One region of the Halomonas sp. NPDC076908 genome, then DNA from elsewhere that is predicted to be linked to it. Evidence: predicted binding sites of a transcription regulator. Region 1 holds the regulator's gene; the other holds the start of a gene.
What was found. The regulator sigma-54, encoded in region 1, starts transcription at its own class of promoters, with help from an activator protein. The targets are predictions, from matches to a motif close to TGGCACNNNNNTTGCTNT.
Positions count from the first base shown of each region.

Region 2: the regulator sigma-54 is predicted to act here: its motif matches at 4,156-4,173, upstream of ACQKE4_RS19490 (benzaldehyde dehydrogenase).

Region 1 is NZ_JBNNIW010000006.1:83,759-92,952, forward strand. Features, by position in the region: gene ACQKE4_RS05245 (KpsF/GutQ family sugar-phosphate isomerase) at 1-826, shown strand, start outside; gene ACQKE4_RS05250 (KdsC family phosphatase) at 869-1,411, shown strand; gene lptC (LPS export ABC transporter periplasmic protein LptC) at 1,412-1,981, shown strand; gene lptA (lipopolysaccharide transport periplasmic protein LptA) at 1,993-2,496, shown strand; gene lptB (LPS export ABC transporter ATP-binding protein) at 2,508-3,257, shown strand; gene ACQKE4_RS05270 (RNA polymerase factor sigma-54) at 3,381-4,796, shown strand; gene hpf (ribosome hibernation-promoting factor, HPF/YfiA family) at 4,894-5,202, shown strand; gene ptsN (PTS IIA-like nitrogen regulatory protein PtsN) at 5,207-5,677, shown strand; gene rapZ (RNase adapter RapZ) at 5,764-6,696, shown strand; gene ACQKE4_RS05290 (HPr family phosphocarrier protein) at 6,742-7,011, shown strand; gene pmbA (metalloprotease PmbA) at 7,028-8,368, opposite strand; gene yjgA (ribosome biogenesis factor YjgA) at 8,492-9,013, shown strand; gene tldD (metalloprotease TldD) at 9,038-9,194, opposite strand, start outside.
Region 2 is NZ_JBNNIW010000059.1:1,210-10,403, reverse strand. Features, by position in the region: gene catA (catechol 1,2-dioxygenase) at 1-469, opposite strand, end outside; gene ACQKE4_RS19500 (sigma-54-dependent Fis family transcriptional regulator) at 1,013-2,905, shown strand; gene ACQKE4_RS19495 (transporter) at 3,170-4,102, shown strand; gene ACQKE4_RS19490 (benzaldehyde dehydrogenase) at 4,250-5,716, shown strand; gene ACQKE4_RS19485 (NAD(P)-dependent alcohol dehydrogenase) at 5,769-6,893, shown strand; gene ACQKE4_RS19480 (benzoate/H(+) symporter BenE family transporter) at 7,098-8,342, opposite strand; gene benD (benzoate diol dehydrogenase BenD) at 8,419-9,194, opposite strand, start outside.

The DNA of each region.
Region 1 (9,194 bases):
CGGCATGGGCAAGTCAGGCCATATAGCAGGCAAACTTGCCGCAACGCTTGCCAGCACAGGTACGCCGGCTTTTTTTGTCCACCCAGGAGAAGCAAGCCACGGCGATCTCGGCATGATTACCCGCACAGATGTCGTGCTTGCCCTTTCAAACTCTGGCGAAACGGCGGAAGTTACCGCGCTTTTACCGCTCTTAAAGCGCTTGGGTATCCCACTGGTCAGCATGACGGGGCGCCCCAACTCCACGCTGGCTAAACATGCCAATGCCCACTTAAACAGCGGCGTTGAGCGCGAAGCTTGCCCTTTGGATCTTGCGCCGACTAGCTCCACTACCGCAGCCCTTGCATTAGGCGACGCGCTGGCAGTGGCGCTCCTGGAAGCGCGGGGCTTTACTGCTGAGGACTTTGCGCTCTCCCACCCTGGTGGCAGTCTAGGTAAGCGGCTGCTGCTTCGGGTAAGGGATCTAATGCACGATGGCGCCCGGCTACCGCAAATAGCGCTAGGCAGCCCGCTGCGCGATGCTTTGTTAGAAATCACTCGCCAAGGCCTGGGCTTCACCTGCGTTGTGGATAGTGACGGCCGCTTAGCGGGGGTCTACACCGATGGCGACCTGCGGCGCACCTTAGATCATTTTCACAACCTGCGTGATGTTCTCGTCGACGATGTCATGACGCGCCCTGGCAAACGCATTGGTCCCGACATCCTAGCGGCAGAAGCAGTACGCATTATGGAAGAGAGCCGCATTACAGCATTAGCAGTGGTGGATGAACAACAGCGACCTATTGGCGCTCTACATATGCACGACCTACTCGCCAGCGGCGTTATTTAACCCACAACCACACGTTTTAGTGACTTGCTTAACGGAGACTATATGAGCCTACCTGCATCCCTACTTGATCGGCTCCGCCGCGTACGCTTATTGGCGGTGGATGTTGATGGCGTACTGACGGATGGTCGACTTTACTTTCAAGCTGACGGTATCGAAATCAAAGCTTTCCATACCCAGGATGGACATGGCCTAAAACTGCTAAAACGGGTGGGAATTCATGTTGCCCTGATTACAGGCCGTGATTCGCCAATGGTAAGCCAACGCGCTGCAGCACTCGGCATCGACCACGTCTATCAAGGCTGTGAAAATAAGCTCACCACGTTGCGTATCCTTTGCCAGCGTCTGGATTTAGAACTGGAGCAAGTGGCCTATTGCGGTGATGACCTCCCTGACCTCTCCGCCATCAAGCGTTGCGGTATTGGCATTACCGTTCCTAACGCGCCGGACTATATGCACACCCATGCCGACTGGATCACCGAGCGGCTAGGGGGACACGGCGCCGTGCGCGAAATCTGTGACACGCTGCTTGATGCTCAAGGCCATTGGGGGGCGGTGTTAGATACCTATTTGCATGGTCGCACATAAATGCTTAAACGAATTAAGACTCGCGTATGGCTAACGGGGCTTGTTATCGCCTTAGGAGCACTGCTGGTTTGGCTTGAACCGGGCGGGCCTCAACGAGTAGCTATCGACCCTGATGCACAGGCACAAGAACCTGGCCATGTGCTCGAAAATGCAGAAATTACCCTTTTCGGGGAAAATGGCAATACCTTACAGTCACTGCAAACACCGCACCTTATCCATACTCCCCAAAGCGGTGAAACTTGGTCAGAAGAGCCTAGAGCAATTTTGTATGACAGCGAAAATCGCCAATGGCTAGCCAACGCCGATGTCGGCACACTCAACGCCAACACTCATGCCCTTGTGCTATCCGGCTCAGCTCGACTGATTGCCCCTGACGAAGGCTGGCAACTTGATACAGAGTTATTGCACTATGATGGGCTAAATCAGCATGCTTGGAGTGAAACACCCGTTTTGCTGCAGCAGCCCCCACAGCAGATGAGCGCTTCACGTATGGATGCATGGCTTAACGATAGCCAGGTCCGCTTAACTGACAATGTGCGCGGCACGCACCCCCCTGCCACACAACGTTAACAGGAGTCGCCATGAAAACACTTATCTGCACCGCTCTTATTGCGCTCGCGGTACCGCTATCTGCGGGGGCCCAGTCCAGCCCTACCCAGCAGCAGGCACCGGTGGAAGTAGAAGCCGATCGCTTAGACCTGGATCAACGTGCTGGTACTGCCGTTTACACCGGCGATGTCGATATTCGACAAGGTGAAATGCAGCTACGAGGTGATCGTGTGGAAATCCAACGCAACGACGCAGGTGAGCTCTCACTTGCCACATCTACCGGCGAACGTGCCTACCTGCGCCATCAAACTGAAGGACAGGAAGGCCCTACTGAAGGCTGGGCCCGGCGCATCATTTACCATGTTGCAGAGCGCCGCGTAGAGTTAATTGATCAAGCTGAATTGACCCAAGAGGATGATCGATTTACCGGTGGACGGTTGGAGTACTTTATTGACCGTGAAGTGATTCAAGCACGCTCAGACGTTGACGGCAGCGAGCCGCAGCGCATCCGAATGACCCTTCAGCCAGCACAATAGGGAGTCAGCTTGTGGCAACTGCTGAAACTGCGCCGATAAAAACCCTCTATGCCCAACACTTAGCTAAAAGCTATAAGCGTCGTCAGGTGGTTAAAGATATCAATCTGGAGATATCTCAAGGTAGCGTCGTCGGTTTACTGGGGCCCAACGGCGCAGGCAAAACCACCTCGTTTTATATGATTGTCGGCTTGGTAAAAGCGGATGCGGGCAAGGTCGGCATTGATGATCTGGATTTGACCCGGGCACCCATGCATGAGCGGGCAATGGCAGGTATTGGCTACCTTCCCCAAGAAGCGTCAATTTTTCGCAAACTATCGGTTAGCGATAATATTATGGCGATTCTGGAGACCCGCAAAGAGCTTGACAGTGCAGGGCGCGAAGCGCGCTTGGAAGCTTTGCTAGAAGACTTTCATATCACCCATATTCGCAACAATTTAGGCATGAGCCTATCTGGCGGCGAGCGGCGACGTGTCGAAATTGCCCGTTCACTAGCCACGGAGCCTGCCTTTATTTTGCTTGACGAACCTTTTGCTGGGGTTGACCCCATCTCAGTTGGCGATATTAAAACCATTATTCGTGCGCTAAAGCAGCGACATATCGGCGTGCTGATCACTGATCACAACGTACGTGAAACCCTCGATATTTGCGATATCGCCTATATCGTAGGCGACGGCCAGATCATTGCCAGTGGCTCTCCCGAGTCAATTCTCACCAACCAGAAGGTGCGAGACGTTTATTTGGGTGCTGATTTTCGCCTCTAAGCTGTTTTTCACCTCTAATCAGTGCTCTACGATAATTTTTATACCAATGGCATGCTTATTGCACTTGCACACAGCCACCACTCGCACTAGGGTGAACCTTTCCGATTAACGAGTGGTTCTCAGATGGTCATGAAAGCTTCTCTTCAGTTGCGTATCGGCACACAGCTGACCATGACGCCTCAGTTGCAGCAGGCGATTGCCTTATTGCAACTATCAACGCTCGACCTTCGTCAAGAAATTCAGCAGGCGCTAGACGCGAACCCTATGCTGGAGCAAGAAGATGAGTTCAGCGAACAAGCTGTCAGCGAGCCTAAAGAGGAAGAGTGGTCAGAGAGTATCCCTACCGAACTTTCGGTAGACAGCGATTGGTCGGATACTTACCAAGACATGGGCAGCATGAGCGGTAGCAGCGGCGAGGGCCCTGACTTTGAGCGCCAGGCCGCAGGGCAAAGTCTCCACGGCCACCTGCTGTGGCAACTCGCCATGACCGATTTTAGTCCCCGTGAGCATTTAGTTGCGGAAAGCCTGATCGATGCGCTAGACGCCAATGGTTATTTAACCCAACCGCTTAACGACATTCGTGAAGGACTGCGCGCCCAAGGTATCGATGGCCTCAGCCAGCGCGAAATCGAGACCATACTGCTTAAACTGCAGCAGTTTGAACCTACCGGCATCTTTGCCCGCGACCTGCGCGAATGCTTAATGTTGCAGTTGGCTGCACTGCCCGATGACACACCGCTACTCGTCCCTGCCCGCCGCCTTGTCCGCCAATTTCTTGAAGCACTTGGTAAGGACGATATGCGCTTATTAAAGCGCCGCCTGGGGCTAAATGATGAGCAGCTGGGCGATGTCATCCTATTGATCCGCAGTCTCGACCCACGCCCAGGAAGCGCTTATGGCGTCACTGACGATAGCTACATCACTCCCGACTTAGTGGTGCGTCACGACAACGAAGGCTGGCATCTGGAGCTCAACCCAGAAGCCTTGCCACGACTGCGTATTCAGCCTGACTATGCAAGCTTGATTAAGCGCGCAGATAAAAGTCAGGACAATCAGTTCTTAAAAGAGCATTTACAAGAAGCGCGCTGGTTAATTAAGAGTCTTTCCAGTCGTAACGATACGCTGCTACGCGTGGGCCGCGAGATTATCACCCGCCAAATTGGCTTTTTAGAACACGGCGAAGAGGCTATGAAGCCGCTGATATTGGCAGATATTGCGGAAGCGGTAGAAATGCACGAATCGACCATATCTAGGGTGACTACCCAGAAATACATCCATACGCCCCGCGGCGTGTTCGAACTCAAATACTTTTTCTCCAGCCAAGTGAGCGGTCAAGATGGCGATAGCCACTCCAGCACCGCCATTCGAGCACGACTAAAAAAGCTGATAAACGAAGAGCCGCCTGGCAAACCCCTCTCTGATAGCCGTTTAGTGACGCTTTTAGACGAGGGTGGCATTCAGGTTGCACGCCGAACGGTAGCCAAATATCGCGAAGCCATGGGCATCCCCTCCTCTAGCGAACGCCGTCGTTTACGCTAAGGCTGTATCAATAGTAAGTAAACTCTCTACAAGGGCTTTGCAACGCGGCAAAAAGGGTTACAATCGAAGTACAGTCCGATGGATAAGGAGTACGTCAATGCAAGTTAATATCACTGGTCATCACGTAGATCTGACTGACGCCTTGCGTGACTATGTCAATGAAAAACTTGAACGTGTCGAGCGTCATTACGACAATATAACCACGGTGCAAGTCACCTTATCTGTAGAAAAAGAGCGACAGCAAGCCGCTTGTACACTGCACGCAGCAGGTGCAGATCTACATGCAGAAGCTCTCGACAGTGATATGTATGCCGCGATTGATGCTTTAGCGGATAAAATTGATCGTCAACTCGTTAAACACAAGGAAAAAGCACAAGCTCGCGCCCAAGGCGCAGGTGTGCGTTAATTCAATGACGTTGGAAACCATACTCCCCCCGGAACGCGTTCTATACGATGTGCCCGGGGGCAGCAAAAAAAGGGTGCTGGAGTTTTTCAGCACCTTTATTGCCCAAAACACGCCCAGCCTAGATAGCCAAGAAGTGTTTAGCCGATTAATCGGTAGAGAACGCTTAGGCAGTACAGGTATAGGTAACGGTGTGGCTATCCCTCATGCGCGTAGCCCTCACTGCTCAACGCCAATCGCTGGTTTCTTGAAGCTGTCGGAGCCAATCGATTTTGATGCTATCGACGGAGATCCAGTTGATTTAGTGTTTGTGTTGCTCGTACCAGAAGAGGCAGATGACACGCACCTGTCCTTGTTAGGTCAAGTGGCCACTATCATGAATGACGCGGATACCCGCCAGCAACTGCGCAAAGCAGGCAGCCAGCGCGAGTTACTCGATCTTATTACCGCTAAAATTCGTGAACAGTCAGCCCCCTAACAATGGTCTCAGGCACTCTGCTTATCTAACTCTGCTTGTCTAGTAGCTACCATCAACTCAGCCTGCTCAAAGCAAAGAGAGTCTAAATGCAACTGGTGATCATTAGCGGCCGCTCGGGGTCTGGTAAATCCATCGCCTTACAAGCGCTGGAAGACCTTGGCTACTACGCCATTGATAACCTTCCCGCCATGCTGCTGGGTTCATTGGTGGATGAATTACGCGACCAAGGCGAACGCACGCATTTGGCGGTCAGCATTGATGCCCGCAACTTGCCTGGCGCACTAGAGCGCCTTCCCGCCCAATTGAACGAGCTACGCCAGCGTCAAATAGATTTTCAAGTCATTTATTTGACCACTGATGCTCGCATTCTTCTTGAACGCTACTCAGCGACGCGGCGCAGGCATCCGTTGACCCGCGATAGCGAGATGACGCTGGAAGAGGCAATTAATAAAGAAGAGGAAACGCTACACGACATTCGCGATTTGGCCGACCTGCTGATCGACACCTCACGATTGTCGGTACACGATTTACGTCGCCGCATTACCGATCAGGTCGCGCATCAGCGGCGCGATCAGCTTACCCTAACATTTGAATCATTTGGTTATAAGCGCGGCGTCCCCATGGATGCAGATTTGGTCTTCGATGTGCGCTGCCTGCCGAACCCTTATTGGGATCCAACGCTGCGTCAATTTACCGGCCGCGACGCTAACATTGTGGCTTTTTTAAGCAGTTATCCCATTGTCGATGATATGAGCAATGATATTCAGGCTTGGCTTGAGCGTTGGCTACCCGCCTACCAGAATAGCCAACGCAGCTATATGACCATAGCTATTGGGTGCACTGGCGGACAGCATCGCTCGGTGTATATGGTCGAACAGTTAGCGAAAAGGCTGGCACCCCGAATGGGCGAGGTGCAACTGCGTCATCGCGAGTTAGGCTTGCAGTACACGCTGAGCGATCAGTCAGCGCTCCCGTTAACCAATCTCCCCCACATCGACAAACGGCAAGAGACTTCTTAAGCGTTTCTACCCATTAATGACACCACTCGGCGAAAAGGAACCAGGGTGCCAGAAAGAATACTCACACTTACCAATCAGCGCGGACTACATGCCCGCGCGGCCACCAAACTGGTCAAATGCGGTCAACAATTCACGGCTAAAATACGTGTTTATAAACAGCAACAGGTCGCTGACGCCGCCAATATCATGTCGCTACTAATGCTCGCCGCCCCCTGCGGCACTGAGCTGAGAGTCAACGCTGAAGGCGACGATGCAGAACAAGCGCTTGAAGCAATTCAAGCGCTGTTCGAAGCGCGATTTGAAGAAGATCAGTAGGCTACGCTTTTACTTATTAGTCACCAGCAACGGTCATCGCATCAACTAACCAACTACCCGTGTGAACACTTCCGCGGGTATCAGTGTCATCGCCTATCCCCACCAATCCTGAAAACATTCGCTCGAGATTGCTAGCGATAGTGAACTCTTCAATCGGGTACTGAACCTTACCGTTTTCCACCCAAAAGCCGGCTGCTCCACGTGAGTAATCACCGGTAACACCGTTGACCCCCTGCCCCATTAACTCCGTTACCCAAATACCTCGCCCCATCTCTTTCAGTAAGTGATCACGGGGCTGTAATGGCGCCGTCAGGCGAACATTGCGGGCTCCACCGGCATTCCCCGTGGTTTGCATATTTAATCGCCGCGCGCTGTAAGAAGACAGCATGTAGCTTGCAATACGGCCTTGATTGATAAAACGGTTATTGCGGGTTTGCACGCCTTCGCCATCAAACGGCGTACTCGCCATAGCGCCGATTTCCATCGGGCGCTCCTCTAAGCTAAACCAATCAGGAAATAGCGGCGTTCCCAATCGATCGCAGAGAAACGACGCCTGCCGATATAACGCCCCACCGGCTAGACCGCCAAGTAAATGCCCTATCAAGCCACCGGCTAACGAGGGGTCAAACAGCACTGGAAACGTACCCGTAGGGGGACGCTTGGCCCCAAGCCGACGCAGGGTGCGTGCAGCCGCCTCTTGACCCACCTCGGCAGGATCACGCAAGCTGCGGGGATCTCGCCCAGAAGTATAGTCATAGTCGCGCTGCATGCCGCCCGCATCCTGAGCAATCAGCATGCAGGAGAGAGAATGACTGCTACCTTTTTGAGTGCCCAAAAAACCATGGCTATTGGCATAGACACGAACCCCTTCACCGCTGGAGAGCGAAGCGCCATCGGACTGAGTAATCCCTTCAACCTCACGCCCAGCCTGTTCGCAGGCAAGCGCTAGCTCAATCGCCTCATCGGTTGTTAACGCCCAGGGGTAGTGCACTTTTAGGTCGGGCAGTTCGGTGGCCATTAGCGAAGCATCCGCCAGCCCAGCAGCCGGGTCTTCCCCGGTGTATCGGGCGATAGCAAACGCTTTCTCAACGGCCGCCTGAATGGAGGCACTGCTAGCATCGGTAGATGATGCACTGCCCTTACGCTGACCTACATATAATGTTACGGCAATGCCTTGATCACGCGACAATTCAACCGTCTCTACTTCACCTAAGCGCACGCTGACCCCAACGCCCTGGTCAACGCTTGCACCTACTTCAGCCGCATCCGCGCCTAAGCGTTTTGCCAACGCTAACGCCTCTTCAGCCCGCGCGGTCAATAATGACTGCTGCGCCGCTGCATCAAATTCCTGTGCCATATAACCTCCTTTATCAACCGAATGTCTCTCAACCAACGTCTTTCAAGAGAATGTCTTCGGCTAATCAATGTTGTACTCGCAGCTGGTATAATGCTGCAACGAATCTAGTCAGTGAGTCACATTATGCGAAAGCAACGTCCCGATCCTGTTGAAACAGAAGACCAGGAAGAACGCCCTAGCAAGTCGCAACTCAAACGCGAAATGCATGCCTTACAGGCACTTGGGGAAACTTTAATTGCTATGCGGCCAGCCGAGCGCGCCCGCTTTCCTCTCTCGGACGATATGCTGCGTGCTATCGAGGAAACATCGCGCATACGCTCCCATGAAGGCCGCCGTCGGCACATGCAGTACGTCGGCAAATTAATTCGTAAAGAAGACCTCACGGCCATTCAAGGCGTCTTCGACTCTATTGATCAAGAACAGGAGCAACGCGACCACGCTTTTCACCGCCTCGAAAAATGGCGGGAACGCTTAATTGATGAGGGCGATGATGCTGTTGATCTTTTCATGGCAGAGTACCCCGATGCCGACCGCCAAACGCTACGACAACTAATTCGCAACGCTCAGCGTGAGCGCGAACAGGGCAAACCGCCTACCAGCTCACGCAAGCTGTTCAAACACCTGCGCGAGACCTTAGCCCTTTAAAAAAAGCCCCTTTAAAAAAGCGCTTTAAGACTGCGTACCACCGACGGTCAGCTCATCCAATTTCAAGGTGGGCTGACCAACACCGACCGGTACGCCCTGCCCCTCTTTCCCACACACGCCAATCCCTGTATCAAGTGCCATGTCGTGACCAATCATTGAGACGCGTTGCATCGCTTCTGGC
Region 2 (9,194 bases), on a different contig from region 1:
GCCAAATCTCGACCTTGGCGCCGGGAATCGGGGTGCCGTCGACATCACGCACCTGACCGGTCAGCCACATCACCTCGCCATCGGCATCACTGCCGTCGTCCATGCGCGCGAAGCCTTCGGCTTCCGGGGCGCCAGCCACGTAGAGCGGGCCTTCGATGGTGCGCGGGGTACCGCCAGTACGCTTGGCTTCGGCATCAATAGCGTCTTGGCGCATGTCGAGAAAGTGGTCAAAGCCGAGCCCCGGGGACAACAAGCCGAACTGGGTCTGGCTACCCAGCGCATTGAGCAGGTTAACGCCCGCCCAGTACTCTTCTTCCGTGACATCGAAGTCGTCAATCAGCTTGAATAGGTCGCCGACTAAGCGATGGACGATCTGCTTGGCGCGGTCATTGCCGCCTGACTGATCAACGCCAGCAACGGCATTTAGGAAATCTTGCACTTCGGGCGTGTCGAATATTTTTACGGTCATGGTGAAACCCTATCGTTGGTTTTATTGTTGTCTTGGGGCCCGGCGATAGCAGCAACATTCGAGGTGAGATTGGGGTACGTCTATCATGGGCTTAAAGACGACAGTTGTTGTTGGTTCGTCAGTAATATCGACTAGACCCCACTTAACAGACCAATATCGTTTGAGTTCCTTGCCATACTTCATAGGTATCTCGATGCGGCACCCTCACCTACAAGCATCAATGCTTTCTAATGCTTTGTTAAAAAATAACCAATTGTTTTATATGTAAAAAATAAATAAAAACATGGAAGTATTCTTACTGCTCTGCGAAAGGGATACTCGGCTTATTTATTTTTTTTGTTATGTAGGGTTTAGTTAACCCTGTACAGGGCATTTCACACCTAAGAGGGCATCCAACAGATTTTTGAATTACGACAAAAGAATAACAAGCCAGTGCAAGGCAAGCTCCAATGACCAATTTAATATTTTCTTATGTAATAGATCCTTGGCAACGCATCCGAATTTGAAGCCCACATAGAACAATATTGCAGTGAAGAGGGATAAATGAATACACAACTGACGCCCTTACAAAGGCTGAGTGAGGCTAGAAAGGCTTTCTTCCAAGATGGGAATATTCCTAATGGAATAATAGACGAAGCTATCCTGAACTCATGGAAACGCTGTATCGCCGAGCACAAGAGTGTGACTGAGCGGGTCATATACGAAACGGTACCGTGCAGTAGATTTAACGAAATTAAACAAAAAAATCAAAATCTTACTAATGCAGCCACTATCCCAATTGAACAGCTTCATCGCACCATTAGTGGTGCGGGCTACGCACTGCTACTCACTGACCGCCAAGGCCATGCTCTATGCACCTATCAAGCTAACGCTCACTCCGGCAGGGTTCTCAAGCAGGCCTTCCGTCCTGGGGTCAATCTCTCGGAGCAATACATTGGGACATCGGCGATGAGCTGCGCGCTTACGGCTGGCCGACCTGTTGCTGTTTCAGGACCGGAGCACTACTACACCACTAATCAATCGCTGAATTGTGCGGCCGCTCCCATCATCGCCCCCTACGGTCAAGTGATTGGTTCGATTGATATCACTCGGGAGCACAGTTTGGCCCCAGGCAGTGCACTTTCACTCGTCACCCAGTGCGCGCGGGCGATCGAACATCGCTTGATCATGCAGCTACGGCCCTACTTGATCCTGCAACTAAGCTGGCAGCAAGTACCCACAACTAATGATATGTTGATCGCCCTCGGCCCCGAGGGCGAAATCCTGGGTATGACGCCGAAGGTGCGCGAAGTGATCGGCCTCACCGCTAGCCATGCCCCGAAAAACTTCCAAGAACTATTTGATCTTCGCTTTGGCGAACTGGTCGATGCCGCCAGGGGTCAGCGCCCCCCATTGTTAGGCCGGACATCTTCCGGACTTTCCTTCGTACTAAATCCAACGGTGCAGCATCAGACAAGCCTGATTGAGGGAACGGCTACCTGCAAAGATAGCAAGCGTCATTTGTCAGCGGTTGAATCAGTACCCGACTTTGGCGACGCGACTCTTAACAAACAGATTCCACTTGCCCTGAGAGCTGTTAACAAGCGTCTTCCCGTATTGATTCTGGGAGAAACCGGTGTAGGCAAGGAAGTCATGGCCAAGACTCTTCACGAACAGAGTGACAACAAAACAGGAGAGTTCATCGCTATTAACTGCGCCGCTATTCCTGAGACATTGATTGAAAGCGAGCTTTTTGGATATACCGAGGGGGCCTACACAGGCGCTCGCCGTGGCGGCGCGCCGGGTAAGATCGAGCAGGCCAACGGCGGCACCTTATTTCTCGATGAAATTGGGGATATGCCCCTTACTCTTCAATCCAGGCTGCTGAGAGTGCTGGAAACACACGAAGTGAGCCGCCTGGGGGCGGGTAAGACGAAAAGCGTAAACTTCCAGTTAATCTGTGCAACTCACCATGATCTGGCATCAGCCGTAGCTCAAGGTGCTTTCCGTGATGATCTGCTTTACCGCATACAAGGGATGCCGCTAAGAATCCCACCTTTAAGAGAGCGCTCGCGGTTACAGGCATTTTTAGTAGAGCAGTGTTCACAAGTCACCCAGGCTACGCGTCAGCTATCATTTGATGCCCTCAAACGAATGGAGAACTACCCCTGGCCAGGAAATGTACGCGAACTGCGCCATGCCCTAAAACACGCTGATGTAATGGCTGATGATAGCGATCATCTGATCGATCTTTGCCACCTACCCACAGAGATCGTTGACAGCCCACCTCAACATTCAAGGAAGCGCTACTCATCGACACTAAAGGCCCAAGAGCAGCATATGATCGAGGCAGCGTTAGAAAAGACCGATGGCAATATCAGCAAAGCTGCCAAACATCTAGGTATAGGCCGCGCCACGCTTTATCGCAAAATCAAGGAAATCCAGAGCATAAAATAGCCGTCCAAGCTGGGCCTCATGGCATAAGAGCAACAGAAGAGCGGCGCATACACCCTAAGCTAAAGCTGTATCAAAATGAGAATGTTAAGACATTGCTCTCACTTTGAGACGCCTACGCACTATATCAAGGCCCTGAAAGAACGCTTGGGGATAATAAAAATCAAAAACTTAAAATAAATATTCACGACCGTCTCAGTTGGCATGCTTCTCGCTACAGATTGCAGGCACCTTACAAGATTAATAAGCATGATGGAGATACATAACATGCGGACGTATAGCCTGCCCATGCACTGCAGCCCACTGAGCAAAAAGATTCGACATGTTCTCGCGATGGCTGGAGCATTAACGCTTAGCACCACCGCCACTTTAACCGCCAATGCCGCCGAAATTGCCACAGACCCAGGTGACTACGTACCACTACCAGAAGGCAGTACGCTAGGGCTGCTTTATTTACAGCATGCTAGCCGGGATTCAGTTTACGCGAACGGTGATTTGCTTCGCGGTGATACGGGGCTCGATACCCGTATCGGTTTAGCCCGATTTATTCACTACCTGGATATCGGTGGGTATACCGTCAATCCCCAGATAATACTGCCTTTTGGTAGGGTTGAATTGAAAGCACCTTTCGGCCCTCTGGAGCCGACCTCCTCTAGTGGCATGGGCGATCCCATGATCGGCGCCACTACGTGGTTAGTGAACAACCCGGATCAACAAAAGTGGTTTGGTTTCTCCGCCTTTGCCTCAATCCCTGCGGGAAAGTACGACGCCTCTAATGGCCCCATTAATGTCGGTGAAAATCGCTGGAAAGGCATTTTCCAAGCAGGTTACGTCACCGGTCTTGGTGACGATTTTATGCTGGATATCATCGCCGAATATGCGACTTACGGCGATAACGATGACTTTATAGGTATGCGCCGTGAGCAAAATGATAGCCAAAGCCTACAGACACATTTCAAATACTTACTCAGCCCTCAAAGCCATCTTGCCCTCTCCTACTATCACTCCTTCGGCGGCGAAACGACCGTTGGCGGAGTTCGGCAAGACGACGCACTTGATAACAATCGCTGGCAGGCCACGTTCGCAACCTTTGTTCAGCCCACTCTTCAACTCCAGCTGCAGTACGGCCAGGACATTAATGTTGAAAATGGCTTCAAGGAAGACCAGCGCATTAATCTTCGTGTAGCCAAAGTATTCTGAACACTCACCTACTGACAACGCCAACACAATGGCATATGCCCCCTAGGCCTTGTTGCCACAAGCATGGCTAAGGCAATGGGGTAACTTAGAGAAAAGCGTAGCACCGATATTGGAGCACGCGGGAGACGATTGAAAAGGAGAAACATCATGTCCGATGCACTATTACTGAAACCTACCATATGGCAAGAGCACGTGTTTACAGGTCAATGGGTAGCCGGTTCAGGCAATGTATTGCCGGTCACGGCACCTGCCAGTGGTGAAACTCTCGGCCATATTGGCAGCACGACAAGCGAGCAGTTAGATGCCGTCGCCGACAAAAGCCATGAAGCCGCCATTGCTTGGGGCGACACTTCATACGATGAGCGTGCGGCCATCATGCGCCAAGCCGCCCGTACCGCTGAGGAGCACCAAGATGAATTGATCCACTGGCTCATAGACGAGAGCGGTTCAACGCCCGCCAAGGCCGCGTTTGAAGTGGCGATATCAATAAAAGTACTGCACGAAGCCGCCTCGTTACCTTCACGTGCGGCGGGAGAGCTGATGCCCTCAACGCCTGGCCGACTCAATATTGCACGCCGTCGTCCTGTGGGTGTAGTCGGCGTCATATCACCTTTTAACTTTCCCCTGTACCTCGCTATACGCGCGGTCGCCCCTGCGCTGGCATTGGGTAATGCGGTCATACTCAAACCCGACCCACGCACCAGTGTATGTGGCGGTGTCAGTATTGCGCGTCTATTTGAGATGGCGGGCTTACCTAAAGGTGTGCTTGCCATGCTGCCAGGAGGCGGTGAAGCAGGGGCGGCACTGGTCGAGAACCGTAACGTTGCCATGATTCAGTTTACGGGCTCGACAGCCGCAGGACGAAAAATTGGCGAAACCGCGGGCCGTTTGCTTAAGAAAGTATCGCTGGAGCTAGGCGGCAAAAACTCGCTGATCATACTTGATGATGCCGACCTAGATTTGGCCATTAGTAATGCCACTTGGGGGGCCTATCTGCATCAGGGTCAAATCTGCATGTCGAGCGGCCGCATTCTGGTTCAGCGGGACATCTATGATCGTTTCCTCGAACGCCTGACAGAGAAAGCACGCAGCTTAAGCGTTGGTGACCCGCGCAGTGGAGAATTCGCTCTCGGCCCATTGATTGACAAGGGCCAACTGGATCACGCATGTGACCTGCTGTCTCGCGCAAAAGCGTCCGGGGGCAACGTACTCGTGGGTGGTGAAACTGACGGGCTTTTCTTTAAGCCGGCGGTCGTCAGCGATGTCACCACCGATAACCCTATTTTTCACGAGGAGGCGTTTGCCCCTATTGCCGTGGTTATCCCTTTCGACACAGACGCAGAGGCAGTAGCACTTGCCAATAATACAGAGTATGGGCTATCGGCCGGGGTGATTTCGCGCGATGCGGGCCGTGCTTTACGCTTAGGCGAGCAGCTAAGAACAGGGTTGTTGCACATTAATGATCAAACAGTGAATGACGAAGTCATCAACCCCTTCGGCGGGGTTGGCGCCTCAGGCAATGGAACCAGCGTGGGGGGGAGCAGCAATATAGATGAATTCACGCAGTGGCAGTGGCTAACGCTCAAGGGGGAGGCGCCCGCCTACCCTCTTTAAATGCTGCCTTTAGCCAGAAATTTCTTATTACAACGCAATACCGAGGCGAACCATGACAAACAATACACACACAGACATCACAGTTGCAGTCACCCGAGAGAAAGGAGCTGACTTTACAATAGAAAAAGCGAGCATTCGCCCACCCCAGGGAGACGAAGTGCTGGTCAGGGTGGTGGCGACCGGTATGTGCCATACAGACCTGATCGTACGTGATCAGTATTATCCGGTGCCATTACCTGCCGTATTGGGGCATGAGGGCGCAGGTGTTGTGGAAGCCGTAGGCCCTGGAGTTACCTCACTTGAAATTGGCGACCACGTCGTCCTGAGTTATGCATACTGCGGTGCTTGCAACCCTTGTGATGCCGGACATGCATCGTACTGTAAAGACTTTTTTGGACGCAATTTCAGCGGTGGTGACCCCGACGGCTTCCAAGCCATTCGTGATGGTAACAACCAGCCTCTGCACGATCATTTTTTTGGCCAGTCCTCCTTCGCTACCTACTCCCTGAGCCGGGAAAACAATGCAGTCAAAGTGCCAAAAGACGCGCCTCTTGAATTACTTGGCCCCCTAGGTTGCGGCATACAGACAGGCGCCGGTGCCGTTATCAATGCTCTCAAAGTCACGCCTGGAAGCCGTTTTGCCGCCTTTGGTGCAGGGGCCGTGGGGCTTGCGTCCATCATGGCAGCAAAAATTGCAGGTGCCACTACCATTATTGCCATTGACATCATCCCTTCACGCCTGGAGCTAGCCAAAGAGCTGGGGGCGACACATACCATCAACTCCAAAGAGGAGTCAGTAGTAGAACGTATTCAGCAAATAAGCGGAGGCGGTGTTGATTTCGCGTTGGAGTCGACAGGCCGTCCCGAGGTGCTTCGTCAAGGGGTAGATGCCCTTGGCGGTCTAGGCATGCTAGGGGTGGTGGGGGCTCCTGCTTTGGGCACCGAGGCCGCTTTTGATGTGAACGATCTCCTTTTAGGAGGAAAAAGTATTCGCGGTATCGTCGAAGGAGACAGCGTGGCAAGACAGTTTATTCCTCAGTTGGTAGAACTTTACCAACAGGGTCGCTTCCCCTTCGATAAGCTGGTGAAGTATTACTCCTTTGAGGACATCAACCAAGCAGCCGCCGATAGTGCTGAAGGAATGACGCTTAAGCCTATTATCCGGATGAATGGCTGAGCGTATAGCATCCATTAATGCTGGCTAGCTTATAGTGGACGCGGCATCAGCGCACCGCCTTAAGTGCATTGAAAACAAGCTTTTGCCGGTGGAAGTTCTCCATCGGCATTTTTATCCAATGCTGTTGAGAAAAAATGCCCGAGCAGCGATAGCAGACACGGGCAAAGGAGGATGCGGTTATCGAGTGACAGAGGTAACAAAAGGTCAACCGCTTTTGGTGACCACCTCACGGGTGAAAATAAACTCGAAGTCCTTGGTTTCGAAGATTGCTGAAACGACCACGCCCAATACCAACGCCCAAAACGTGGCGCCGATGCCGAGAATCTGAATTCCCGACGCGGCAATTAGAAAGGCAAACAGTGCACCTATTTCATGCTTCTTGCCTGAAAAGGCGATAGCCATCGAGGAGGTGATGACCCGCATCAGTGCCAGCCCAGCGATAATGGCAATAAAGTAGCGCGGCGTAGCCTCCAGTAGGCTGACCACATAGCCGTAGAAAGGTGCGGCAACGACAAAGATAGCCCCAGCAATTACCGCCGCTACCCAGCGCTTATCGTGAGTACCCGCCTCTGGAGATGCGCAGATACCGGTCATAGGCGCAGCAATACAGGTACTGTGTAGATTGAAAAAGGCTGACACCATGGTGCCTAGACCGCCCACCGCCGTGATCGCATTGGCGGGCACTTCTTTGTAACCCATTCCCTTCACTAAACCGACGCCTGCGGGTGTCTCCATTCCTACAAGGATAATGGCAAGCGGCAAACCGTACGTTAGAAAGGCACCCAAAGTGAATTCTGGAACAATGAACTCGGGGAAACGGATCGTCGCCTCGATACCGGAGAGGTCCACACCGGTCGCTATTAGGTAGAGGATTCCGGCTAACATCGCCACAATCAGGGGCGGAATCTTACGAAACAGCCGTGCAGAAAAGAAGAAAGCCAGAATCATGATGGAGGCTGGCACAATAGCACTTTCCAACGGACGCACCATATTGAGGCCAAAGCTAAGCAGCATGCCGCCAACCATACCCATGACAATCGGCATAGGAATCAGGCGCATCACAATGCCCATCACGCCAGTCAAACCAGCAATCAGGGTAATAGCACCTGCAATCAAGCTCGCACCTAGCGCAGCCTCCAAACCTATTACCGGGATGACGGCTGCAAACATTAATGCCCCTGGGATAGAGTTAGCCATTGGCAGCGGCAAGCGGTAGTAAGCTGGCATGAAAAGCCCAAACAAACCATTGATCATCAGATAGCTGATGACCCAAATCATGATGAAGGAGGAATCCAGACCCGCAGACGTGCCAGCGCTGATGTGAACGACCCCAACGCTGAGCCCTAAAATTCCCGCCACTAGCCCAGTACTGGCGTTGTCGGCATTGAGGTCGCGCAGGAAATCGCGGGGCGCGTGCCTTAGGCTGACGCCTTTCTCAATATGTTTCACGGTGTGCTCCAGGGGATTATTGTGTTTAGAGTTATAGCTAACGCTTTATTTAGAATTATCTTTTTCCCAACCAATGCTAGCCAAGGTCGCCGCCCGCTACAGGCAGTACGCTACCAGTGATGTAACTGGCTTCATCGGAAGCAAGGAACAAAATGGGGGCGACCATTTCGTCTAACGTGCCATAGCGGCTCATCAAGCAGCTCTGCTTGGTCTGATCGATATGCGCTTGAAACCACGCCTTTTCCGTCTCATTGCTAGGCGTCGGTGTCCCTCGCGAAATACGCCGTGGCGGTGCTTCGGTGCCTCCAGGGGCCATGGCGACTACCCGGATGCCATGCTCGGCATACTCAAACGCTAGTGATGCGGTTAGCGCGTTGATACCGCCCTTTGCTGCCGAATAGGGGATACGGTGAATACCCCGCGTTGCCGCTGAAGAGACATTGACGATGACGCCGCTGCCCTGCTCAACCATGGTTGGCAGCGCCGCACGGCAGCACCAAAGCGTAGGCATTAGAGAACGGTTGATCTCTGCGGCGATTTGCGCCTCGCTAAACTCGGTAAAAGGCTTGAAGTTAATCGCGCCGCCAACGTTGTTAACCAAAATATCGATACGACCAAAGTGAGAGAGCGTCGTCTGCATGACTTGCTCGGCGCCTTCCCATTTTTCTAGGTCTGCTTGTACCGCAATCACTTCGCAGCCCTGCTTGCTTAGCCCAGCCACGATCTCGTGGATATCATCAGCGCGATCTACCAATACCAAGCGCGCACCTTCAACGGCGGCGCGCTCTGCAACCCGCTGTCCAATTCCTTGAGCAGCACCCGTGACCACCATTACTCGATCTTGAAAACGTG